Regions from separate parts of the Yersinia vastinensis genome, predicted to be linked through region 1. Evidence: predicted binding sites of a transcription regulator. Region 1 holds the regulator's gene; each other region holds the start of a gene.

Region 1 (5,658 bases):
GGCGGCGTGTGCGACTGCAACCTTTTTGGCAACGACTGGAATTACCCGATGGGGATTTTGTCGACTTAGCCTGGAGTGAAAATCCTGAGCTGGCGCGCGATAAACCTAGGCTGGTGTTATTCCACGGTTTGGAAGGAAATTTTTACAGCCCCTATGCCCACGGTTTGCTGCGCGCATCCCAAGCCAAAGGGTGGTTGGGTGTGGTGATGCATTTTCGCGGATGCAGTGGCGAGCCAAATCGTAAGTCACGTATTTATCATTCCGGTGAAACAGAAGATGCCCGTTTTTTCCTGCGCTGGTTACGGGAAAATTATGGTCAGGCGCCTACCGCTGCCGTCGGCGTCTCATTAGGGGGCAATATGCTGGCCTGCTATTTGGCTGAACAAGGGCAGGATAGTCTGTTACAAGCCGCCGTCGTAGTTTCAGCCCCTCTCATGCTGGAGCCATGCGCAAACCGGATGGATCAAGGTTTTTCCCGCGTCTATCAGCGCTATTTACTCAACCAGTTAAAGCTGAATGCTACCCGCAAGCTACTGCATTACCCCGGTAGCTTGCCATTGGATCTGATTCAGTTGAAAGGATTACAGCGAATCAGAGATTTCGATGATGTGATAACAGCGAAAATACATGGCTTTAATGATGCCGTGGATTACTATCGCCGTTGCAGCGCCCTACCGCTGCTGCCGAAAATCACAACACCGCTGCTGATCATTCATGCCAAAGATGATCCTTTTATGACGGCCGAGGTTATCCCGAACCTGAGCGAGTTACCGGATAATATTGATTATCAACTCACTGAACATGGCGGCCATGTGGGTTTTGTTGGCGGCTCATTAAAACACCCACAAATGTGGCTGGAACAACGCATTCCCACTTGGCTTTCCCCTTATCTGGAGCAGCAGTCATGATGATTCCCTGGCAGCAAATCGACAGCGAAACGCTGGATAATTTGCTGGAAGCTTTTGTGTTACGTGAAGGCACTGATTACGGCGAACATGAGCGATCGTTAGCACAAAAAGTTGAGGACGTGCGTCGCCAATTGATGAGTGGAGAAGCGGTGCTCGTGTGGTCCGAGTTACATGAAACCATCAATATCATGCCACGCGGCGCATTTCGGGCCGGCGTCGAAGAGTCGCCATAATACTCACTGGGTCACGACGGCCTGCAAGTAAAAATCAGGGTGACAAGCCAGACACTTTGCCCTAAAAATAACCATTAACGATAAAAAAACAGGCAATTGCAGCCCGTCCACTCAATGGAGTTATAGCTAATATGTCAACTAAACATCCGGTTATCGCCGTTACCGGCTCAAGTGGCGCGGGGACGACAACGACCAGCTTGGCGTTTCGCAAAATTTTCCAGCAATTGAATATCCGTGCGGCACAAATTGAAGGCGATAGCTTCCATCGCTATACCCGCCCTGAAATGGATGCTGCCATCCGTAAAGCCCGGGATCAAGGCCGACATATTAGCTATTTTGGCCCAGAGGCCAATGACTTTGGTCAGTTAGAAGAAAGTGTTTCACAATACGGCGAGCATGGCACGGGTCGCTCACGTAAATATTTACATACCTATGATGAGGCTGTGCCCTATAACCAAGTTCCGGGCACTTTCACACCATGGGAGGCATTGCCGGAACCGACTGATGTCCTGTTTTATGAAGGGCTGCATGGCGGAGTCGTTACCGAGCATCATGATGTGGCTAAACACGTAGACTTATTGGTTGGTGTGGTGCCCATCGTCAATCTGGAGTGGATTCAGAAATTGGTGCGCGATACCGGCGAGCGCGGCCATTCTCGTGAAGCAGTGATGGATTCTGTGGTGCGCTCCATGGACGATTATATTAATTACATCACGCCGCAGTTCTCACGCACGCACATCAACTTCCAGCGCGTCCCCACCGTCGATACTTCTAACCCCTTCGCCGCCAAAGCCATTCCTTCACTGGATGAAAGTTTTGTTGTTATTCACTTTAGAGGTTTGGATCAAATCGATTTCCCCTATTTACTGGCGATGCTTCAAGGGTCATTTATATCGAACATCAATACGTTAGTCGTGCCCGGCGGGAAAATGGGGCTAGCAATGGAGCTGATTATGGCCCCGCTCGTCCAGCGACTATTGGAAGGTAAAAAGATTAATTAATATCCTTGGTACTTGAAGTCGCAACCAACATCTTCGCAGCTTCAAGTACGTAGGGTTTGCTTATGCGATTTCGCGGATTTCAAAACTGTGGGTAATTGTTGCCGCTTTTCCCAACATCAAAGAAACCGAGCAATATTTTTCAGCCGACAACTGAACAGCACGCTCAACAATTTTATCGGTCAGATCTTTGCCGCTGACAATAAAGTGTAGGTTGATTTGCGTAAACAAACGTGGCGCTTCTTCCCGGCGTTGTGAAGTTAAGGTCACTTCGCAATCACGCACATCGTTACGCCCTTTTTGCAAGATAGAAACAACATCAATTGCGCTACAGCCGCCTGCTGACATTAATAGCATTTCCATTGGGCTTGGTGCTTTGTCTCCCGCATTCCCATCCATCAAAACTTGATGACCTGAGGCGGATTCACCCAAAAATGTCAGCCCCTCAACCCACTTTACTCGTGCCTGCATAACTCTTGCTCCCGGTTAAATTTTCTATTTCAGACTACCCTTTCATTTACAAACTCGCAATGTAACCCGATGTTCATCATGCTGAAGCGATACAACACAAGACAGTCGCCTCATCCTGTGCTACAAACAGAATCGAAAGTGTTGTTTCTAGAATTAAATAGGGTAGCTTCTCAATACTCAGTGAAGGGTTTCTATCCGGTACGTATCTTGGCTATACCTTTCGGCAGTTGAGCAAATTAATATGCTAAGAGAAAGTGTATTTTATAAGCACGCCGCGCAGGGAACTCTGAGCCCTGTTAAGTTAGGCAGCGATAACAACAGAGGATAACAGCGAATGGTTCTCGGCAAGCCACAAACAGACCCGACTCTCGAATGGTTCCTGTCTCATTGCCATATCCACAAATATCCATCGAAGAGTACGCTAATTCACCAAGGTGAAAAGGCCGAAACGCTTTACTACATCGTGAAAGGCTCCGTTGCGGTGCTTATCAAAGATGAAGAAGGTAAAGAGATGATTCTCTCCTATTTAAACCAAGGGGATTTCATCGGCGAGCTTGGATTATTTGAAGAAGGCCAAGAACGCAGTGCTTGGGTTAGAGCAAAAACCGCCTGTGAAGTGGCTGAAATTTCTTACAAAAAATTCCGCCAGCTAATTCAGGTCAATCCAGATATTTTGATGCGCCTGTCTTCGCAAATGGCGAGTCGCTTACAGATTACGTCTGAGAAGGTGGGTAACCTCGCTTTCCTTGATGTGACTGGGCGCATTGCACAAACGCTGCTTAATCTGGCAAAACAACCTGATGCCATGACCCACCCAGATGGGATGCAGATTAAGATTACCCGCCAGGAAATTGGTCAAATAGTTGGCTGCTCCCGCGAAACTGTGGGGCGGATACTAAAAATGCTGGAAGATCAGAACCTGATCTCCGCACACGGTAAAACGATTGTCGTTTACGGCACTCGTTAATTCCCCATAAACCGGTGCCGATACCCTCGGCACCGGTTTTCTTCGCTGTATGATCAATAAATCTCTGGGGCCTAGATGAAGTGGCAACGGCTTATTTATCATCCTGAAGTGAACTATGCACTCCGCCAAACATTGGTTCTCTGCCTGCCTGCTGCACTGGGCTTTGCCATTGGCGATCTGCGGATGGGATTGATGTTCTCCCTGATACCCGCATGCTGTAATATTGCCTCGTTAGATACCCCACACCAGCATTTTTTCCGCCGCCTGATTATTGGCGGTGCGCTCTTTACCTTGTGCAGCTTCCTGACTCAACAGTTATTGTTGTGGGATATTCCACTGCCTTGGGTGATGTTGGGACTGGCATTGGTTCTGGGTGTTTCAGGGGCCATCAGCCCGCTCAATGGCCGCATGTTGCCTGCGGCGCTAATTGCTGCCATCTTCAGCCTGAGCATGGTGGGTCGCGCTCCCATCTGGCAAGCGCCATTAATGTGCGCCGTGGGGACCCTTTGGTACGGCGGTTTTACTTGGATTTGGTTCCGATTATGCAAAGACCAACCTATCCGCGAACCTTTGAGCCAGCTTTATCATTTATTGGCGGATTATTGCGATGCTAAATTCAGTTTGTTTGATCAGCATCTTGAGCCAGAAAAATCCCTACCGCCATTGCTCGACAGACAGCAAGGTATAATGGATAAAGTTAATCAGCTTTATCAGCAATTTAATCTGTTATCTAATGCGACGAAAACTGAACAAAAACGGCTAGTGAGCTTGTTCCAGATGGCGCTCGATTTACAAGAGCACATTACTGCGGCACTCAATCAGCCAGAAAAAGTGCAAGAGCTGATTGAGCAAACACCAATAATCACAGTTCTTCACCGCAATATGGATCAAATTTCGACCCAGATGCGAACCATTGCTGACGATATTCTCTATCACCATCGCGCTAAAGAACATTTCAGTGCTGGCAATGCGCTAGTCGAGCTGGAAGAGATTGCCCAACAACATCCAGACAATTCCGTGGCGCAATTTTGCTATTACCACATCAGCCATGTGACTCAAATCCTGAGTGATCGCCGCCCACAATATGACCGAGACTTGATGGCCAGCCAGTTATCCCAGCCTCTCTGGCCAGCATTTATCAGCTATTTATCGTTGAAATCCAGTCCATTGCGTGATGCGGCTCGTATGGGTGTCACTCTGGCAGCAGGGAGCTACATCGGTACGCTTATCCACTTACCTAAACCATACTGGATCTTGCTCACCATCATGCTGGTCACGCAAAACGGGTATAACGCGACCAAGATACGGATTCATCACCGTGCTATGGGGACGTTAATTGGGTTGATATTGGCGGCGGGTTTATTGCACTTGCAGATGCCGGAAGGGACAACCCTAAGCATCATGTTAGTCATCACCCTGCTCTGCTATCTGGTGCAACGCAAAAACTACGGTTTGTCCGTTATCGGCAGAACCATCACTACAGTGTATATCTTGCAGCTATTGACCGGAGAAGGGGCTGACTTCTTAGTTCCACGTTTACTCGATACCTTGATAGGCTGTGCTTTGGCCTTTGCCAGTGCCTTGTGGCTGTGGCCTCAGTGGCAAAGCGGCTTACTGCGTAAGAATGCGCATCAAGCACTTGATAGCTATCAGAAAATCTTACGCTTGCTACTGACACCTCATCCCAATATTGGCCAACTGGCCTATGAGCGACTTCAGGTGAATAAAACCAGTAACGCGGTGCTAAGTTCACTGAATCAGGCCATGCAAGAACCAGGATTTAATTCAAAATATTTGGCAGACATGCGGCTTTGGTCAACCCACAGTGAGCTTATTGTGGGGCATATCAATGAGATGACAATTCTGGTGCGAGAGCATCCACTAACCGAATCAGCTACCACCTCCGACAGTGCTCATAGCCTGATGAGCATCAAGGTGGCGCAGGATTATTTACAGTTATGTGAGATAGCAATTCAACAATGCCAAGAGCGGTTAGTATCGGATGACAGTGAGGGGAATAACGATTTTGTTCAAATGCCGGATATTGACCCTGACACGCAACTTTCTGAGATGGAACGTAA
Region 2 (5,658 bases), 1.8 Mb from region 1:
AATACCTTGGCTACGCAGATAATCTTCGTAGTTACCGGTAAAGTCGATCAGTTTTTTCGGTGTCATTTCAATCACTCGGGTCGCCAGGGAGCTAACGAACTCACGGTCATGGGAGACGAAAATTAACGTACCTTCGTACATTTCCAATGCCATGTTCAGAGATTCGATGGATTCCATATCCAAGTGGTTGGTTGGTTCATCCATGATCAAAATGTTAGGGCGCTGCATCATCAACTTACCAAACAGCATCCGTCCTTTTTCACCACCAGACAGCACCTTAACTTTCTTCTTGATGTCGTCTTGGCTAAACAACAAACGGCCTAACACACTGCGCACAGCCTGCTCGTCGTCTTTTTCTTGCTTCCACTGACTCATCCAGTCAAATACAGTCAGGTCGATTTCAAAATCGCTGGCATGATCCTGTGCGTAGTAGCCAATTTTGCTATTTTCTGACCATTTAACCGTACCTGCATCAGCCTCATAATCCCCGACTAATGTTTTCAGTAAAGTCGATTTACCGATACCATTTGGCCCAAGGATTGCCACTTTCTCACCCACTTCCAAGCGCAAATTCAGGTTCTTAAACAGTGGACCGTTATCAAAACCTTTGGTCAACATTTCAACTTCTAGCGCATTACGGAACAGCTTTTTATCCTGATCAAAGCGGATAAACGGGTTCTGGCGGCTGGACGCTTTTACTTCATCAAGTTGAATTTTATCAATCTGACGAGCACGTGATGTGGCCTGCTTGGATTTAGAGGCGTTGGCACTAAAACGGCTAACAAATGATTGCAGTTCAGAGATCTGAGCTTTCTTCTTAGCGTTATCAGAGAGTAGACGCTCGCGGGCTTGCGTCGCCGCCGTCATATATTCGTCATAGTTACCCGGATAAACGCGTAATTCGCCGTAATCCAGATCTGCCATGTGCGTACAAACCATGTTTAGGAAGTGACGGTCATGGGAAATAATGATCATGGTGCTGCTACGTTCGTTCAGAACTTGTTCCAACCAGCGGATAGTATCGATATCCAAGTTGTTGGTTGGTTCATCGAGTAACAGAATTTCTGGGTCTGAGAACAGGGCCTGCGCCAGCAACACACGCAGTTTCCAGCCGGGAGCAATTTCGCTCATCAGGCCGTAATGCTGTTCAACAGGAATACCAACACCAAGTAGCAATTCACCGGCACGGGCTTCTGCGCTGTAACCATCCATTTCACCGTAGGCCACTTCCAGATCAGCGACTTTATAGCCATCTTCTTCGCTCATCTCAGCGAGGGCGTAAATGCGGTCGCGCTCTTCTTTTACTTCCCACAGTTCGCCGTGCCCCATAATGACGGTGTCCAGCACAGTGTTGTTTTCAAAGGCGAATTGATCCTGACGTAATTTACCCAGACGCTCGTTTGGATCCAGGAAAACGTTACCGCCGCTTGGCACCAGATCACCACCGAGGATTTTCATGAATGTGGATTTACCACAGCCATTAGCGCCGATCAGGCCATAGCGATTACCGCCGCCGAATTTTACTGAAATGTTTTCAAACAGCGGCTTGCTGCCGAATTGCATGGTGATATTGTTAGTACTTAGCACAGAGCTCGCTCTCGATTGGATTACTGAATAGGGATATTCAAGAATACTAGAAAATGTGATTCGGCGCGCATTATGCCACAAGATGGCAAGAGTATCGCCTCCAGTTTGCATGAAATCTCAACAGGAAGATAAATCGGGGAATGAGCGGCGGCTACAGCAAGGCCTATCACCAGAAAAAGGGCCAAATAGCCCCTTCTCAATAAAGCTCAGATGGTATGTGTCAGTTAGGCACTTTATTGCTGCATTGCAATGCACCGCCTTTATTCAACAAGAAAGGCCGGAGATAACCCACCGTATTCGACATTGGCAATACTTCTTCACTTAGATGGATATTCAGTGTCTCACTGAGATAATCGCGACGTTTTTGTATTCTGTGCCAAACATCTGGATAACGGGTAGCCAGTTCATCACGTAACGGTTTGTCAGCCAAAGCAATACAGTCCTCTGCGCTAACTCCTGCATAGCCTTTTACCGAAGGGATAATATCAATTTGGAATAGCATCCCGCTGCGAATTTTCTCTTCTGAACCAGAATAAATCGGCGAACAAAGCCACTCTTCATCCGCAGTCAAATGACCTGGATTTAATGACCAGTGGTATTGCGCTTTAGGGAAAATAGTTTCCACTAGCGCATACATCTCTTTGCCGGGCATTCCGATTCGAATGCTTTCCAGCCAAGCCACTACCGTGGAGTAATAAGGAATAGCAACCTTATCAAGGTAATCTCTTTGCGCTTTTGGTAGCTCATCTGCATGATGGACGGCATAACCGGTTCGGCTACTTAAGCCGCCTTTAAAGCCCGTGGTCAATGATATTTTATCACCTAGCGTTACCGTTTTATCGCCCGGATACAGATTAGCCTGTTCAAAACGATCACCCGTGGCAGCAATTATCACAACGGTGTTCGGTTGCCCTTCATCTGTCAGATAACTGCCAAGTTGTTTTTCTGTTATGCCAATATCTACTGCAGCTAATGCACTGAGAACGCAATTTGATGCCAAATTAGCGCCATATTCATAATGAGCTAATTCATTAGCACTGTTTGTCGCCCTAGCCGCCACATCACTGCCAATAAATAGATTTGTCGCATTCGTTACCGACGCTGCCGATGAAACAGACTTCTTGATAGCATCGAGAAGAAAATAGGGAACATCAAATAGCTGGCTATTATCTTCTAACTTGCTGGTGAACAATTTCCACCCCACCACTCCGACATTTTTTGCCTGTCGTATTCCGGTTTCAGCCAGTAATTCCGCCATGGTTTTAGTGGTGTCCATCGGCTGATTAGGCAGCGAAAAATAAGGAACATGGATCGCGGTATTTTTCACTCGGGCATATTGTGACAGCTTTAAATTCTCATTACCGAGCAATAAATAGATTTCGCCTGAAGCATGCACAACCATGGCAGCCTCTTCAAACCGCGGAATAAATCCGGCCAAATACTCGAAATTACCACCATGCTCTTTATCAGCATAAATAAGTAAGTAATCAATATTAGCGTAAGCCATATTACTGATAATTTTAGCTTTACGTGCAGCAATAGTGTCATCACTAAGCGCTACTTTAGCAACTGAAGTCAATCTTGGTGGTGCATCAATCGGGTTAAGTTTTACTTGGCGTTTCGTCATCATCTTTTTCATTATCCCGGTGAGTTAATGTACATTCATCTGGCCCATGACTTTTTACTATAACCACTTCGCATTGCGGGTAAAGGAAATGGTTAACCAACGATGTGGCCCTGACTCGCCAATCGCATGGGAGATTTCATCACGTATTTGGTCAAAATAAGAGACTCCGCTATTTTCCATCTCTGGTGGAATAACCACATGAATTTCGACAAATAATCCCCGACCAATACGGGTGGCGTAGTGTGAATAATCAACAAACTGGTACTTAGCCATTAGTCTGTCCATTAAGCTTTCCATCGATGCATCCAGTGTATCGGGTGTCATCTGTAATACTTCACGAACAGCGGCAATGACTGTTTTTATTGGAACTGGAATCAAGACCAATGTTAACAGTGCTAACACGCTAGGGTCAGTATAAACAATCAAATGTTCATAGCGCGTGCCTTCCATGCTCCAGGAAAGCAAAAAGGCCACTAATAAAGCAGAGCTAATACAAGCTGACATCAGCCAGCTTTTGGTATCCAATGCAATTAATTCAGACTTCACTCGTTTATTTAGGCGGCGTTGTTTTAAGAAGATAGTAAAACAGAAAACACTGACGACCAGCGCATAAACAATTGCCCAGCCAAGCTCCAGCTCCCGCCCTCCATCGATAATCCCTTTAATAGCATTAACAAAAGCATACAGACAAAGGAAAGCCAGTAGACTGCCATTAAAGGCCAAAACTAAAGGTTCGACATGCCAGAAACCATATTGAAAACGCCGGCTATTGGGTTGACCCAGTAATCGAGATACCAATAAAGATAAACTGCACATCCCAGCATCTAACGCAGAAAACATACCATCAAAAATAATCGACATTGAGCCACACACAATACCGAAAACGATGCCCATAATGGCAATAAACAAGGTACAAAAAATCGAGCGGCGTAAAATTTGCTGTTCTAGTTTGGTATCATGCAGTATAGGAGCTACCTGTTCACTGAGTATTGTCATGATTACAACCTATTTTAGGGCAACTTATTGTTTTATATTGACCAATTGTTTTTATTCAGCTTGATACGTCAATCACGATAAACACAGTGACAATCAATCAAAGCTATGAGTAGTGTGTCATATTATTCCATTTTTACCAGTAAATTACGTGGTAATATCAAGAGATAAAATCAGGTTAATCTCTTGTTTTTACTTATTTAAAATAGCCTCTATTTTGTTATTAGGGATTTTATATCGTTAAATATCACATTAATAGATTAATTGAATAGCCTTTTTTAGTATTTATCTTAAAGCCATTCATCTCCGGAAGCTTATACTTTAATTCTAATAACAGAGTTGATTAATTTTAATAACATACATCAGTCATTAAAACTTGTAATTAAGAACAGTAAATGACCAGAAATTGTTATTCATCAAGAATACCGTATCTGCATAAAGATATTATGCACGACTGACGATAATACCCGTTCAGGGGGAAATATGGTGGCAAAACTTAATATTCTATTAGTACATGGAGCATGGGCTGATGGCTCACAATGGCGACATATTATTCCCGCCTTACATGCAATGGGACACCGAGTTATTGCTATCCAGAATCCGCTTACATCATTAGCCGATGATGTAGAACGCACGATCAAACTCACCACTGCATTGTATGGCCCGACATTATTAGTCGGTCACTCTTATGGCGGAATGGTGATTACACAGGTCGGGCACCTGCAAAATGTGGTAGGGATGGTTTATCTTGCCGCATTTGCCCCTGATGCTGGTGAAAGTTTATCTAGCCTATTAGCTTTACGTGCCCCCCCTGCCGGGACAGCTTACATTCGCCCTGATGATAACGGTTTTTTGTGGATTGATTCCGACAAATTCCATGAGCACATGTGCCAAGATATCGATGAAAACGAAGCCTTGGTTATGGCGTTATCACAAAAACCTTTAGCCGCCCGCACTTTTACTGATAAGTCAGCCCAACCAGCCTGGCGCGTCAAACCCTGCTGGTATCAAGTTTCAACCGAAGACAGAATGTTACCAGCCGAAACACAACGTGGATTTGCCGAACGAATTCAAGCACAAAAGGTGATTGAGTTACTCTCTAGCCACGCATCACATATTTCACATCCACAACAAATCATCGATTTGATTGCTGATGCCGCCAATACGGTCAAATAGTTTTCATCCCGTCAAATACGGCCACTCCCAGCATCACTGATTGATACCGATGTAGGGTACAGACGAAAAAAATCCGCCCGAAAGCGGATTTTTCAAGCACAGCATGTCACGATAAAAGATGAATGCTGAATGCTGATAGACCTGAGCAATTGCTTAGAAAGTGTAACCTACGCCAGCAACCCAAGTACCCACATCAACGTTGCGGATACGGCTCTGTTCGTAAGAAACATCCAGAGCAACATTTTGCATTGGGTTAAACTGCATACCTGCGCCGT
Region 3 (5,658 bases), 840 kb from region 1:
CAGAAGTTGTTAACGAAGAGCTGCATGCGCGTGTTGCTGTATTGGCTGCGGATCGTCTGGGTGACGCATATCGCATCACTGAGAAACAAGAACGTTACGAACAAATTGACGCTATCAAAGCTGACGTTACTGACACACTTTTAGCGCAAGACGATACGTTAGATGCTGCGGAAATTCAGGATATCCTGGGCAACGTTGAGAAAGATGTAGTTCGTAGCCGTGTATTACGTGGCGAACCACGTATCGATGGCCGCGAAAAAGACATGATCCGTGGTCTGGACGTGCGTACTGGTGTCTTGCCACGTACCCATGGTTCTGCGTTGTTCACCCGTGGTGAAACTCAGGCATTGGTTACCGCAACATTGGGTACTGCACGTGATGCGCAAAATATTGATGAGCTGATGGGTGAGCGTACTGACTCATTCCTGCTACACTATAATTTCCCTCCATATTCTGTTGGTGAAACAGGTATGGTTGGCTCACCGAAGCGTCGTGAGATTGGCCATGGTCGTCTGGCGAAACGCGGTGTGATGGCAGTGATGCCAAGCCCGAGCGAGTTCCCTTATACTGTACGTGTGGTTTCTGAAATCACCGAGTCTAACGGTTCTTCCTCAATGGCTTCTGTTTGTGGTGCTTCTTTGGCCCTGATGGACGCAGGTGTGCCAATTAAAGCCGCTGTTGCGGGTATCGCAATGGGTCTGGTTAAAGACGAAGAAAACTTTGTTGTTCTGTCTGACATTCTGGGTGACGAAGATCACTTGGGCGACATGGACTTTAAAGTGGCCGGTAGCCGTGACGGTATCACCGCACTGCAAATGGACATTAAAATTGAAGGTATCACCCGCGAAATCATGCAGGTGGCTCTGAACCAAGCTAAGGGTGCGCGTCTGCACATTCTGGGTGTTATGGAACAGGCTATCAGCACACCTCGTGGCGATATCTCTGAGTTTGCTCCACGTATCTACACCATGAAAATCAATCCTGAGAAAATCAAGGATGTGATCGGTAAAGGTGGTTCTGTGATTCGTGCGCTGACTGATGAAACGGGCACCACTATTGAAATCGAAGATGATGGCACCATTAAGATTGCAGCAACTGACGGTGACAAAGCAAAACATGCTATCCGTCGTATCGAAGAAATTACTGCTGAAATCGAAGTGGGCCGTATCTATGCGGGTAAAGTGACTCGTATCGTTGATTTCGGTGCATTTGTTGCTATCGGCGGTGGTAAAGAAGGTCTGGTTCATATTTCTCAAATCGCTGACAAGCGCGTAGAGAAAGTGACTGACTATCTGCAAATGGGCCAAGAAGTGCCAGTGAAAGTAATGGAAGTTGATCGTCAGGGCCGTATCCGCCTGAGCATCAAAGAAGCTACTACTCCTGACGCAGAAGCACCGGCACCAGAAGCAGCAGAGTAATTTAGTATTTCACTGCTCCTTACTCACTCGTGAGGAGCAGTGTTATCTCGAGGGCAGGATGCTCTTGTATTAAACAAATGGATGAAAGGATATTTATCCAATGTTTGTCTTCGGGAGTAGGAAATGAAGCCTTTCTTGCGCTGGTGTTACGTTGTGACAGCACTCATGCTGGCAGGATGCAGCAACCATGATTGGCGTAAAGACGAGGTATTGGCAATCCCGTTGCAACCTACGTTGCAGCAGGAAGTGATTCTGGCGCGCATGGAACAAATCCTTGCAAGTCGGGCACTTACGGATGATGAGCGCGCACAGCTTTTATATGAGCGCGGAGTGCTGTATGATAGCCTCGGGCTACGGGCACTAGCGCGAAATGATTTTTCGCAAGCGTTAGCTATTCGTCCTGATATGCCAGAAGTTTTCAACTATCTGGGCATTTATTTAACGCAGGCAGGCAATTTTGATGCTGCCTATGAAGCGTTTGATTCTGTACTAGAGCTTGATCCAACTTACAATTACGCGCGTTTAAACCGGGGTATCGCTCTGTATTATGGCGGTCGACTCCCGTTGGCGCAGGATGATCTGCAGGCGTTTTATCAAGACGATCCAAATGATCCCTTCCGTTCGTTATGGCTGTATCTGGTGGAAAGAGAAATCGATCCTAAGACAGCTGCAGTAGCGCTACAACAGCGCTATGAAAAATCGGACAGAGGGCAATGGGGATGGAATATTGTCGAATTCTACCTGGGCACGATCAGCGAAAAAACGCTGATGGAAAGGCTCAAGGCAGATGCAACGGATAACACTTCGCTCGCTGAGCATCTCAGTGAAACTGACTTCTATTTAGGTAAGCATTACCTAAGTCTGGGGGACAAGGACACCGCTTCGGCGCTGTTCAAACTGACGGTAGCTAACAACGTTCATAACTTTGTTGAGCACCGCTATGCATTGTTGGAATTGGCGCTTTTGGGCCAAGAACAAGACGACCTATCGGAATCGGACCAGCAATAGCTGACGAACAACTATCAGCCTGATATACCTTGGTTTTTACCAAAGTTTATCACCTTAACGGGTGATGGCCTTTTTGTTCGTTTTATAATCTAATTTGAGCCGGTTCACACTTTTCAATGAAAATGACTGAAAATTTTCTCGACGAGTTATGTAGACTGGCTGCCATTATTAATGAGGCACGTGTACATGACTACTGAGCTTGAAACCTCTTTCGCTGATTTGGGGCTGTCTGCTCCTATTCTTTCTGCCCTGACTACTTTGGGTTATGAAAAACCATCTCCAATTCAATTGGAATGTATTCCACACCTGTTGAACGGTCGCGATGTTCTTGGTATGGCGCAAACCGGTAGCGGCAAAACTGCTGCATTCGGGCTTCCGCTGTTGCACAACATCGACCCAGAACTGAAAGCACCGCAGGTGCTGGTACTGGCTCCAACCCGTGAGTTGGCGATTCAGGTTGCTGAAGCATTAACGAGCTTCTCTAAAGATATTAAAGGCGTTAACGTTGTGGCCCTTTACGGTGGCCAGCGTTATGACGTTCAATTACGCGCTTTGCGCCAGGGGCCACAAGTTGTTGTTGGCACCCCAGGTCGTCTGTTAGACCACCTGAAACGCGGTACTCTTAATTTGTCCAACCTGAAAGGTTTAGTATTGGACGAAGCAGATGAAATGCTGCGCATGGGCTTTATCGAAGACGTTGAAAACATTCTGGCGCAGATCCCGGCTGAACATCAGACCGCCTTGTTCTCTGCAACTATGCCAGAAGCTATTCGCCGTATTACCCGTCGCTTTATGAAAGAGCCACAGGAAGTACGTATTCAGTCTAGCGTGACAACTCGTCCTGATATTAGCCAAGTCTATTGGAAAGTGGGCGGTGGCTATCGTAAAAACGAAGCGCTGGTACGTTTCCTGGAAGCGGAAGATTTTGATGCCGCTATCATCTTCGTGCGGACTAAAAACGCCACTCTGGAAGTTGCTGAAACCTTGGAGCGTAGCGGTTATAGCAGCGCTGCACTGAACGGCGACATGAACCAAGCGCTGCGTGAGCAGACTCTGGAACGTCTGAAAGATGGCCGTTTGGATATCCTGATTGCAACTGACGTTGCCGCACGTGGTTTGGACGTTGAACGTATCAGCCTAGTGGTAAACTATGATATCCCTATGGATTCAGAGTCTTACGTTCACCGTATTGGCCGTACTGGTCGTGCAGGTCGTGCTGGCCGTGCGTTACTGTTCGTTGAGAACCGTGAACGCCGTCTGTTGCAGAACATTGAACGTACTATGAAGCTGACCATTCCTGAAGTTGAGCTGCCAAATGCACAGCTGTTGAGCGAACGTCGTTTAGCTAAGTTTGCTGCTAAAGTTAGCCAACAACTGGAAAGCAGTGATTTGGATATGTACCGTGCGTTGCTGACTAAACTGCAACCAGAAGAAGAGTTTGATATTGAAACTCTGGCTGCGGCATTGCTGAAAATGGCACAGGGCGAACGTCCTTTGATCCTGCCACCAGAAGCGCCACGTCGTCCACAGCGTGAATTCAATTCTCGCGATGACCGTGGTAACGACCGTGGCCGTGATCGTGGTGATAGCCGCCGTGACAACCGTTCTGACAGTCGTGATGGTGGCGATCGTCCAGCGCGTCGCGAGCGTCGTGATGTCGGCGAGATGGAACTGTACCGCATTGAAGTGGGCCGTGATGATGGTGTTGAAGTTCGTCATATCGTTGGTGCTATTGCTAACGAAGGTGATATCAGCAGCCGTTACATCGGTAACATCAAGCTGTTTGCTTCCCACTCAACTATCGAACTGCCAAAAGGCATGCCGGGCGAAATGTTATCTCACTTCACCCGCACCCGTATCCTGAATAAGCCGCTGAACATGCAGCTGTTGGGTGATGCACAGCCACATGAACGCCGTGAGCGTCCAGCTGGCGGTAACGGTGGTGAGCGTCGTGGCGGTGGCCGTTCATTCGGCGGCGAACGTCGTGATGGTGCTGGTGCTCCTCCTCGTCGTTCATTCGGTAGCGATCGTGCCCCAGCCGGTGGTGGCGAACGTCGCCCACCACGTGATGCTCAGCGTTCATCAGCACCACGTCGTGATGATGCAGCAACACCTGCTGCGCCAGCACGTCGTCGTTTTGGTGATGCATAAGTCTTAATCATCTCTGGTGATTAAACAGAAAAACCAGCCTTCGGGCTGGTTTTTTTATGGGGGTGAAACATAACGCAGATCGTCCAACAATAGAGTAAGCCTATGTATTAGTGACTCAATTAATTAGGATAGAATTTATGATGTTAATTCTTAATTAATAATAACGATAAAAAAAATGCAGCTTATATCTTTTAAATTTAATCAAATATAATATTTGCATATTATGGAGCATCATAATTTCTCCACAATTACCAATTAATTTACATATATTTTCATTGAAATAAAGATATTTTATTCGATTGTGCTAGAATTGTTTTGAAATAGAAAAATAGTTATTTGTCACAAGGAACACTAAAATGAAAGCTTATATAGTCATCCCTCTTTTCTCTTTTATTCTCACTGCATGTTCAACACCGGCAACATCACTCAGTAATGAAGACCTTTGTGCAAAGTTAGCGGAAGGTGAGTATTTTAAAAATAACTGGATTTGGGATCCTACGTATAAAGAATATCAGCAGAGAAAAGATAAAGGGACTATCTCTGTAGATCAATGCGATACGATAAGGGCAAAGAATATCGCTATCTTTACCCAAAAGGATGCTGAAGCGGAAGTTGAGTCTGACTAACTAAGTCAGCACCCATAAGGCTTTCCTTGTAGAGAGGTATTTTCTTAGTAAGTGATGAGGTGTTATCGCACACAGCAGAGTACCCCAAGTGAGTATCAAATATAAACCTTAATAGCCATTATCAGTTTTACTATGATTCATTCCTGTTATCGACTTTATTATTTATAATAAGGTTCGCTAAAATTGAAAATGATATTGAAACTCAAAATGGAGTTTATGGTATTTAACACGTTTTATTTTTTATAAAGTAATGGTGTTTATATTGTTACTCATTTTTTTCAAAGAAATTCAATGGGTTCTTAAATTAAACAAAGCATATGAAAAACGTATGTGTAGTTATTATGGTCACTGAAAAAAAAACCAGCCCGAGGGCTGGTTTTTTATGCCGGTGGTAGTGAGCTTATTAATTAGGTTACAGACGCTCAATCGGTTGCAGGTCTTGCTGCAAACTGGCA
Region 4 (5,658 bases), 1.5 Mb from region 1:
AGTAAGAAATTAGTAATTTCCACAGATTACGATATTCCAAGAGAGCATCCAATATCCGCGGATTATGATATTCCGAGAAAACATCCAATATCCACAGATTACGACATTCCAAGAAAATACCCGATATCCGCAAATTACGACATTCCGAGAAAATAGCGAATGTCCTTAAATTAAAAAAGTCCCGCAAGCGGGACTTCTTTTGTCGACATGGTCAATATGTGGACGAGACCTGAAATTAATCCTTTAATTTCAACTTGTTAACCTTGTTTAAAAGTCACCAAGTACTGACATAGCAGGATTTCTCCAATGCTGGATGAATAAAGGCCCCACTAAAGTGGAGCCTTTAAGTTTATGCCATTTTACTGCAGCAGGGAATTATATCGACTGTGTAAAGGTACGAGTAATCACATCCTGCTGTTGTTCTTTGGTCAGTGAGTTAAAACGAACAGCGTAACCTGATACACGGATTGTCAACTGCGGATATTTTTCCGGGTTTTCCATCGCGTCTAACAGCATTTCGCGGTTCATTACGTTCACGTTCAGGTGTTGACCACCTTCAATGGACGACTCGTGATGGAAGTAACCATCCATCAGACCTGCCAGGTTAGCTTTACGAACTTCATCGTCTTTACCCAGCGCGTTTGGCACGATAGAGAAGGTATAAGAAATACCATCTTTCGCATAAGCAAACGGCAGTTTAGCAACAGAGGTCAGAGAGGCAACAGCACCTTTCTGGTCACGGCCGTGCATTGGGTTAGCACCTGGACCGAATGGAGCACCAGCACGGCGACCATCTGGGGTGTTACCTGTTTTCTTACCATAAACCACGTTAGAGGTGATGGTCAGCACAGACTGAGTTGCTACGGCACCACGGTAAGTACGCAGCTTCTGAATTTTCTTCATGAAGCGCTCAACCAGGTCACAAGCAATATCATCAACGCGTGAGTCGTTGTTACCAAACTGTGGATACTCGCCTTCGATGTTGAAGTCGATAGCCAAGCCATCAGCATCACGGATGGTGCTTACTTTGGCATATTTGATAGCAGACAGGGAGTCAGCAGCAACAGACAGACCTGCAATACCACACGCCATAGTACGGTAAACATCACGGTCATGCAGTGCCATCAGCGCAGCTTCATAGCTGTACTTGTCATGCATGTAGTGAATGATGTTCAGCGAGGTAACGTATTGTTTAGCCAGCCAATCCATAAAGTGGTCCATGCGGTCCATGACTTTGTCATAGTCCAGCACGTCGTCCATCATTGGCGCTTCTTTCGGACCAACCTGAATTTTCAGTTTTTCGTCAACGCCACCGTTGATTGCGTACAACATGGTTTTCGCCAAGTTTGCACGAGCACCGAAGAACTGCATTTGTTTACCGACAATCATCGGGCTAACACAACACGCGATGGCATAGTCATCGTTGTTGAAGTCAGGGCGCATCAGGTCATCGTTTTCATACTGTACAGATGAAGTATCGATAGACACTTTAGCGGCAAATTTTTTGAAATTCAGTGGCAGTTTTTCTGACCACAGGATGGTCATATTCGGCTCTGGAGAAGGCCCCATGGTGTACAGGGTATTCAGGAAGCGGAAGCTGGTTTTAGTCACCAGAGTACGGCCATCAACGCCCATACCTGCCAGAGACTCAGTTGCCCAGATTGGGTCACCAGAGAACAGCTCATCATACTCAGGCGTACGCAGGAAGCGAACCATACGCAGTTTCATAACCAAATGGTCAATCAGTTCTTGCGCTTCTTCTTCAGTCAGTTTGCCTTCTTTCATGTCGCGTTCAATGTACACGTCAAGGAAAGTAGACACGCGACCGAAGGACATTGCAGCACCGTTCTGAGATTTAACCGCAGCCAGATAGCCGAAGTAAGTCCACTGTACAGCTTCACGTGCGTTAGTCGCAGGACCGGAGATATCACAACCATATTTGGCTGCCATTTCTTTGATCTGAGCCAGAGCACGATGCTGTTCAGCAATTTCTTCGCGCAGCTGGATAGTCATTTCCAGATCTTTACCGTTTTCCAGGTCATCCTGTAAAGAGTTGAACTGAGCCAGTTTGTCTTTCATCAGGAAGTCGATACCGTAAACGGCTACGCGACGATAGTCACCGATGATACGGCCACGGCCATAAGCATCTGGCAGACCAGTCAGTACACCAGACTTACGGCAGTTCAGGATATCTTTGGTATAAACGTCGAACACACCTTGGTTATGCGTTTTACGGTATTCGGTGAAGACTTTTTTCAGTTGCGGGTCAAGTTCACGGCCGTAAACTTTGCAAGAGCCTTCTACCATTTTGATGCCGCCGAATGGAATCAGGGCACGTTTCAATGGTTTTTCAGTCTGCAAACCAACGATGGTTTCCAGATCTTTGTTGATGTAGCCAGCATCATGGGAAATGATGGTTGAAGCTACGTCGGTATCAAAATCAACTGGCGCATGGGTGCGGTTTTCCAGTTTGATACCTTCCATAACCATGTCCCACAACTTGGTGGTCGCTTCGGTAGGGCCGGCAAGGAATGACTCATCGCCTTCATAAGGAGTGTAGTTTTTCTGGATGAAGTCACGAACGTTGACTTCATTCTGCCAATCGCCTTTGGTAAAACCCTGCCATGCTTTGGCCAATTTTTCATTAAGTTCGGTCATAATGCATCTACCTTTTAATGTGAATTTCTTCGAAAACCGTGTGCGGCCACTCAGTGTTGCTGGTCACCGCGCAGATAAATTACCCAGTAAGTCAAACCTACCAATAATCCGCCGCCAATGATGTTACCGATAGTGACGGGGATCAGGTTATCAATAATAAAGTTACTTACGGTTAAGTGAGCAAATTGCTCAGGTGCAGCTCCTATGGATTGCCAAAATTCAGGCGAAGCGAAGTTTTTAATCACAATACCCATAGGAATCATAAACATATTTGCGATGCTATGCTCAAAGCCGCTGGCAACAAACATTCCCACCGGTAAAATCATCGCGAACATCTTGTCCATTATGGTACGGCCGGAGTAACTCATCCACACCGCAAGGCAGACCATCAAGTTAGCCAAAATACCCAAGCAGATGGCTTCAATAAAAGTATGGTGCAATTTATGGTCGGCGGTTTGTAAAACATTCAAACCCCATTGACCATTGGCCACCATATATTGACCTGCAAACCAAATAAGGCACACAAAGAATAGTGCACCGACTAGGTTCCCAATATAGACATTAACCCAGTTGCATCCCAGTTGGCGCCAAGTAATTCGGCCACTGGCTTTGGCGACAGTTGTGAGTACAGTCGAAGTGAAAAGATCACCACCACATACCACTACTAACATTAGCCCCAGGGAGAAACAAATACCACCCACTAACTTGGCAAAGCCGAAAGGCACGCCCGCAGTACCGGTAGTCGCAGTAATATAAAAAACAAACGCAATTGAAATAAACACACCAGCAGTAATCGCTAAATAAAAGGTTTTTAGCGGATGCTTGGTGGCTTTATAGACACCGGCATCTTCGGCTACTTTAGCCATTGCCGCAGGTAATAATGCATCGAAGGGGTTGTCAGCTTTCACACTAACTCTCTCTTAAGGGTTAATAAAGCACAACGAGATACTAGCAAAGCAGTATAGCGTGAAAATTGATATGGATCATATTGCGCGAGTTTAGTTCGCTATAAAACACTACAAAATGTGTGTCTAATGAAGTTAAGTTGTTGATTTTTAAAGTGAAAAAATATTTTAAGATTTACAAAAAATTTTGATTGCTCTGTTTTAAAGCCGTTGGAAACGTTAATTAAAAGGAGTATTTGTAGCTATTTTTATTTTTCGCCATCATTAAAAATTAACGCTTTATTCACCTTTGCAGCTATTTTATCTGAATGACAAATAATGTTTGTTTAAAGGTGCTATTTCCACTCAACGTGGCGTCAGAAAATAACGTTTTTTTATGACAAAAACAATTATTGCTTTTGGTTATTTGTATTTATTTTCATCAGGAATAATTGCAAAAATTAAATAGAGGGGGAACGTGCCGTGAAAGGGAAAAGTAAAGCGACAATTGCCGCTTTACTTGAAGGGTGTTTATTCGCCTTTAGACCAATAGCGGCGTTTAGCCGCTTGTAATTTGGCATAGGCACCCAACAGGGCTTGATGCGCAGGGAGGGCTTTCAGCTCTTCATCAACACTGAATAAACCATTAAAGCGCACTTCACCGACGAGTGCTGCTGAGGCTGTCTCTACAGCTTCCTGACCATACATCTTCACAAAGGCGCTGTGATATTGCACAGGATCACGATCTGGCTCTTGGGTCAGCAACAGTAAGGTTTGCAGGCAACGGTAATAATTGGCCTGTTTTGCAGTGAAGACCGAAGAGTTGAAATCTTGTGTCCATTCTACCCAAATCAGCGCTTGTTCCAAATCACCGCCCGCCAGTGCCAGCATAGATTTCAGTTCACCGACACGCAGGGTATACCAGCCGTTATCTTTGCCAGAGGCGATGCCGAGCAGTTCACGCACCCGCGCGAAATCATCCAAACCGTCGTCGTCCAATTTCTGAATGAGTTCCAGATACTGCTCTGGCTGCCAGTCACTGTCCGGTAGCGCTAGAATTGTGTCGCGCAGATGTACACCCATAGTGTTGTTTGCCATTAACAAGTCTTCGGCAGGATAAATATCTGACATCCCCGGTACCAGAATTCGGCAAGCATAAACACCAAGATGTTCATAATCAGCGATATACACCTCAGCGTCTTCTTGCTTAAAGATGTCCATCAACGTTGCGAACTCTTCTTCGGTAGTGCCTTTAAAGCTCCAATCAACAAACGGATAGTCAGCCTCTTCTTTAAACATATCCCAACTGATCAGGCCGCTTGAATCAATAAAATGCGTTTCCAGATTGGTATGTTCAGCGACTTCTTCATCGTCAAAGGTTGGTGCAGTAAAGACATCCAAATCTTTCAGGCTGCGGCCTTGTAATAACTCAGTCACGGTACGTTCAAGGGCAACACCAAAGTCAGGGTGTGAGCCGAATGAAGCAAAACAGGTGCCATTTGATGGGTTAAACAGCACCACACAAATGACTGGGTAAGCACCACCTAATGACGCATCGTAAGAGAGGATTGGGAAACCTTCTTCTTCCAGTTTGGCAATGGCCTCTACGACGCCTGGATAGCGATTGAGCACCTCAACTGGGATTTCTGGCAAGCTGATTGATTCCGCGATAATGCGATTTTTTACCGAGCGTTCAAACACTTCTGATAATGCCTGCACACGAGCCTCATTGGCGGTATTCCCGGCAGACATGCCGTTTGATACATACAGATTGCCGATAATATTCATAGGAATATAGACGGTTTCTAAATCTGACTGGCGAGTGAAAGGCAGTGAGCAGATTCCTCGTTTGGCATTACCCGACTGCAAATCCACCAGATCACTGGCAAGCAACTCTTGCTCTGGATCGTAAAACGCCAACAGGCGCTCATCCAAAATACCTTCTGGCAGTAAGTCATCTTCAGGGATTGGGAACCATTTCTCGTTCGGATAATGAACGAAATCGCCCTCTGCAATGCCTTTGCCCAGATAGAAATCGGCGAAGAAATAGTTTGTTGATAAACGCTCGAAATATTCCCCCAAGGCCGAAGCCAGTGCCGCTTTCTTGCTGGCACCT

What was found. The regulator CRP, encoded in region 1, controls carbon source genes, mostly activating them, when cyclic AMP is high. The targets are predictions, from matches to a motif close to ATGTGANNNNNNTCACAT.
Positions count from the first base shown of each region.
Region 2: the regulator CRP is predicted to act here: its motif matches at 1,641-1,658, upstream of ACIOG0_RS14805 (ABC-F family ATPase).
Region 3: the regulator CRP is predicted to act here: its motif matches at 2,519-2,536, upstream of yrbN (protein YrbN).
Region 4: the regulator CRP is predicted to act here: its motif matches at 3,630-3,647, upstream of focA (formate transporter FocA).

Region 1 is NZ_CP173260.1:262,084-267,741, reverse strand. Features, by position in the region: gene ACIOG0_RS01015 (hydrolase) at 1-908, shown strand, start outside; gene ACIOG0_RS01010 (YheU family protein) at 905-1,141, shown strand; gene ACIOG0_RS01005 (phosphoribulokinase) at 1,273-2,142, shown strand; gene ACIOG0_RS01000 (OsmC family protein) at 2,203-2,610, opposite strand; gene crp (cAMP-activated global transcriptional regulator CRP) at 2,945-3,577, shown strand; gene ACIOG0_RS00990 (YccS/YhfK family putative transporter) at 3,653-5,658, shown strand, end outside.
Region 2 is NZ_CP173260.1:3,177,679-3,183,336, forward strand. Features, by position in the region: gene ACIOG0_RS14805 (ABC-F family ATPase) at 1-1,587, opposite strand, end outside; gene ACIOG0_RS14810 (Xaa-Pro peptidase family protein) at 1,808-3,226, opposite strand; gene ACIOG0_RS14815 (cation diffusion facilitator family transporter) at 3,272-4,210, opposite strand; gene ACIOG0_RS14820 (alpha/beta fold hydrolase) at 4,691-5,383, shown strand; gene ompX (outer membrane protein OmpX) at 5,537-5,658, opposite strand, start outside.
Region 3 is NZ_CP173260.1:4,175,525-4,181,182, reverse strand. Features, by position in the region: gene pnp (polyribonucleotide nucleotidyltransferase) at 1-1,418, shown strand, start outside; gene nlpI (lipoprotein NlpI) at 1,542-2,426, shown strand; gene yrbN (protein YrbN) at 2,543-2,623, shown strand; gene ACIOG0_RS19290 (DEAD/DEAH family ATP-dependent RNA helicase) at 2,613-4,577, shown strand; gene ACIOG0_RS19285 (hypothetical protein) at 4,934-5,203, shown strand; gene ACIOG0_RS19280 (luciferase-like monooxygenase) at 5,616-5,658, opposite strand, start outside.
Region 4 is NZ_CP173260.1:1,806,333-1,811,990, forward strand. Features, by position in the region: gene ACIOG0_RS08380 (hypothetical protein) at 1-156, shown strand, start outside; gene pflB (formate C-acetyltransferase) at 376-2,658, opposite strand; gene focA (formate transporter FocA) at 2,709-3,566, opposite strand; gene ycaO (30S ribosomal protein S12 methylthiotransferase accessory factor YcaO) at 4,074-5,658, opposite strand, start outside.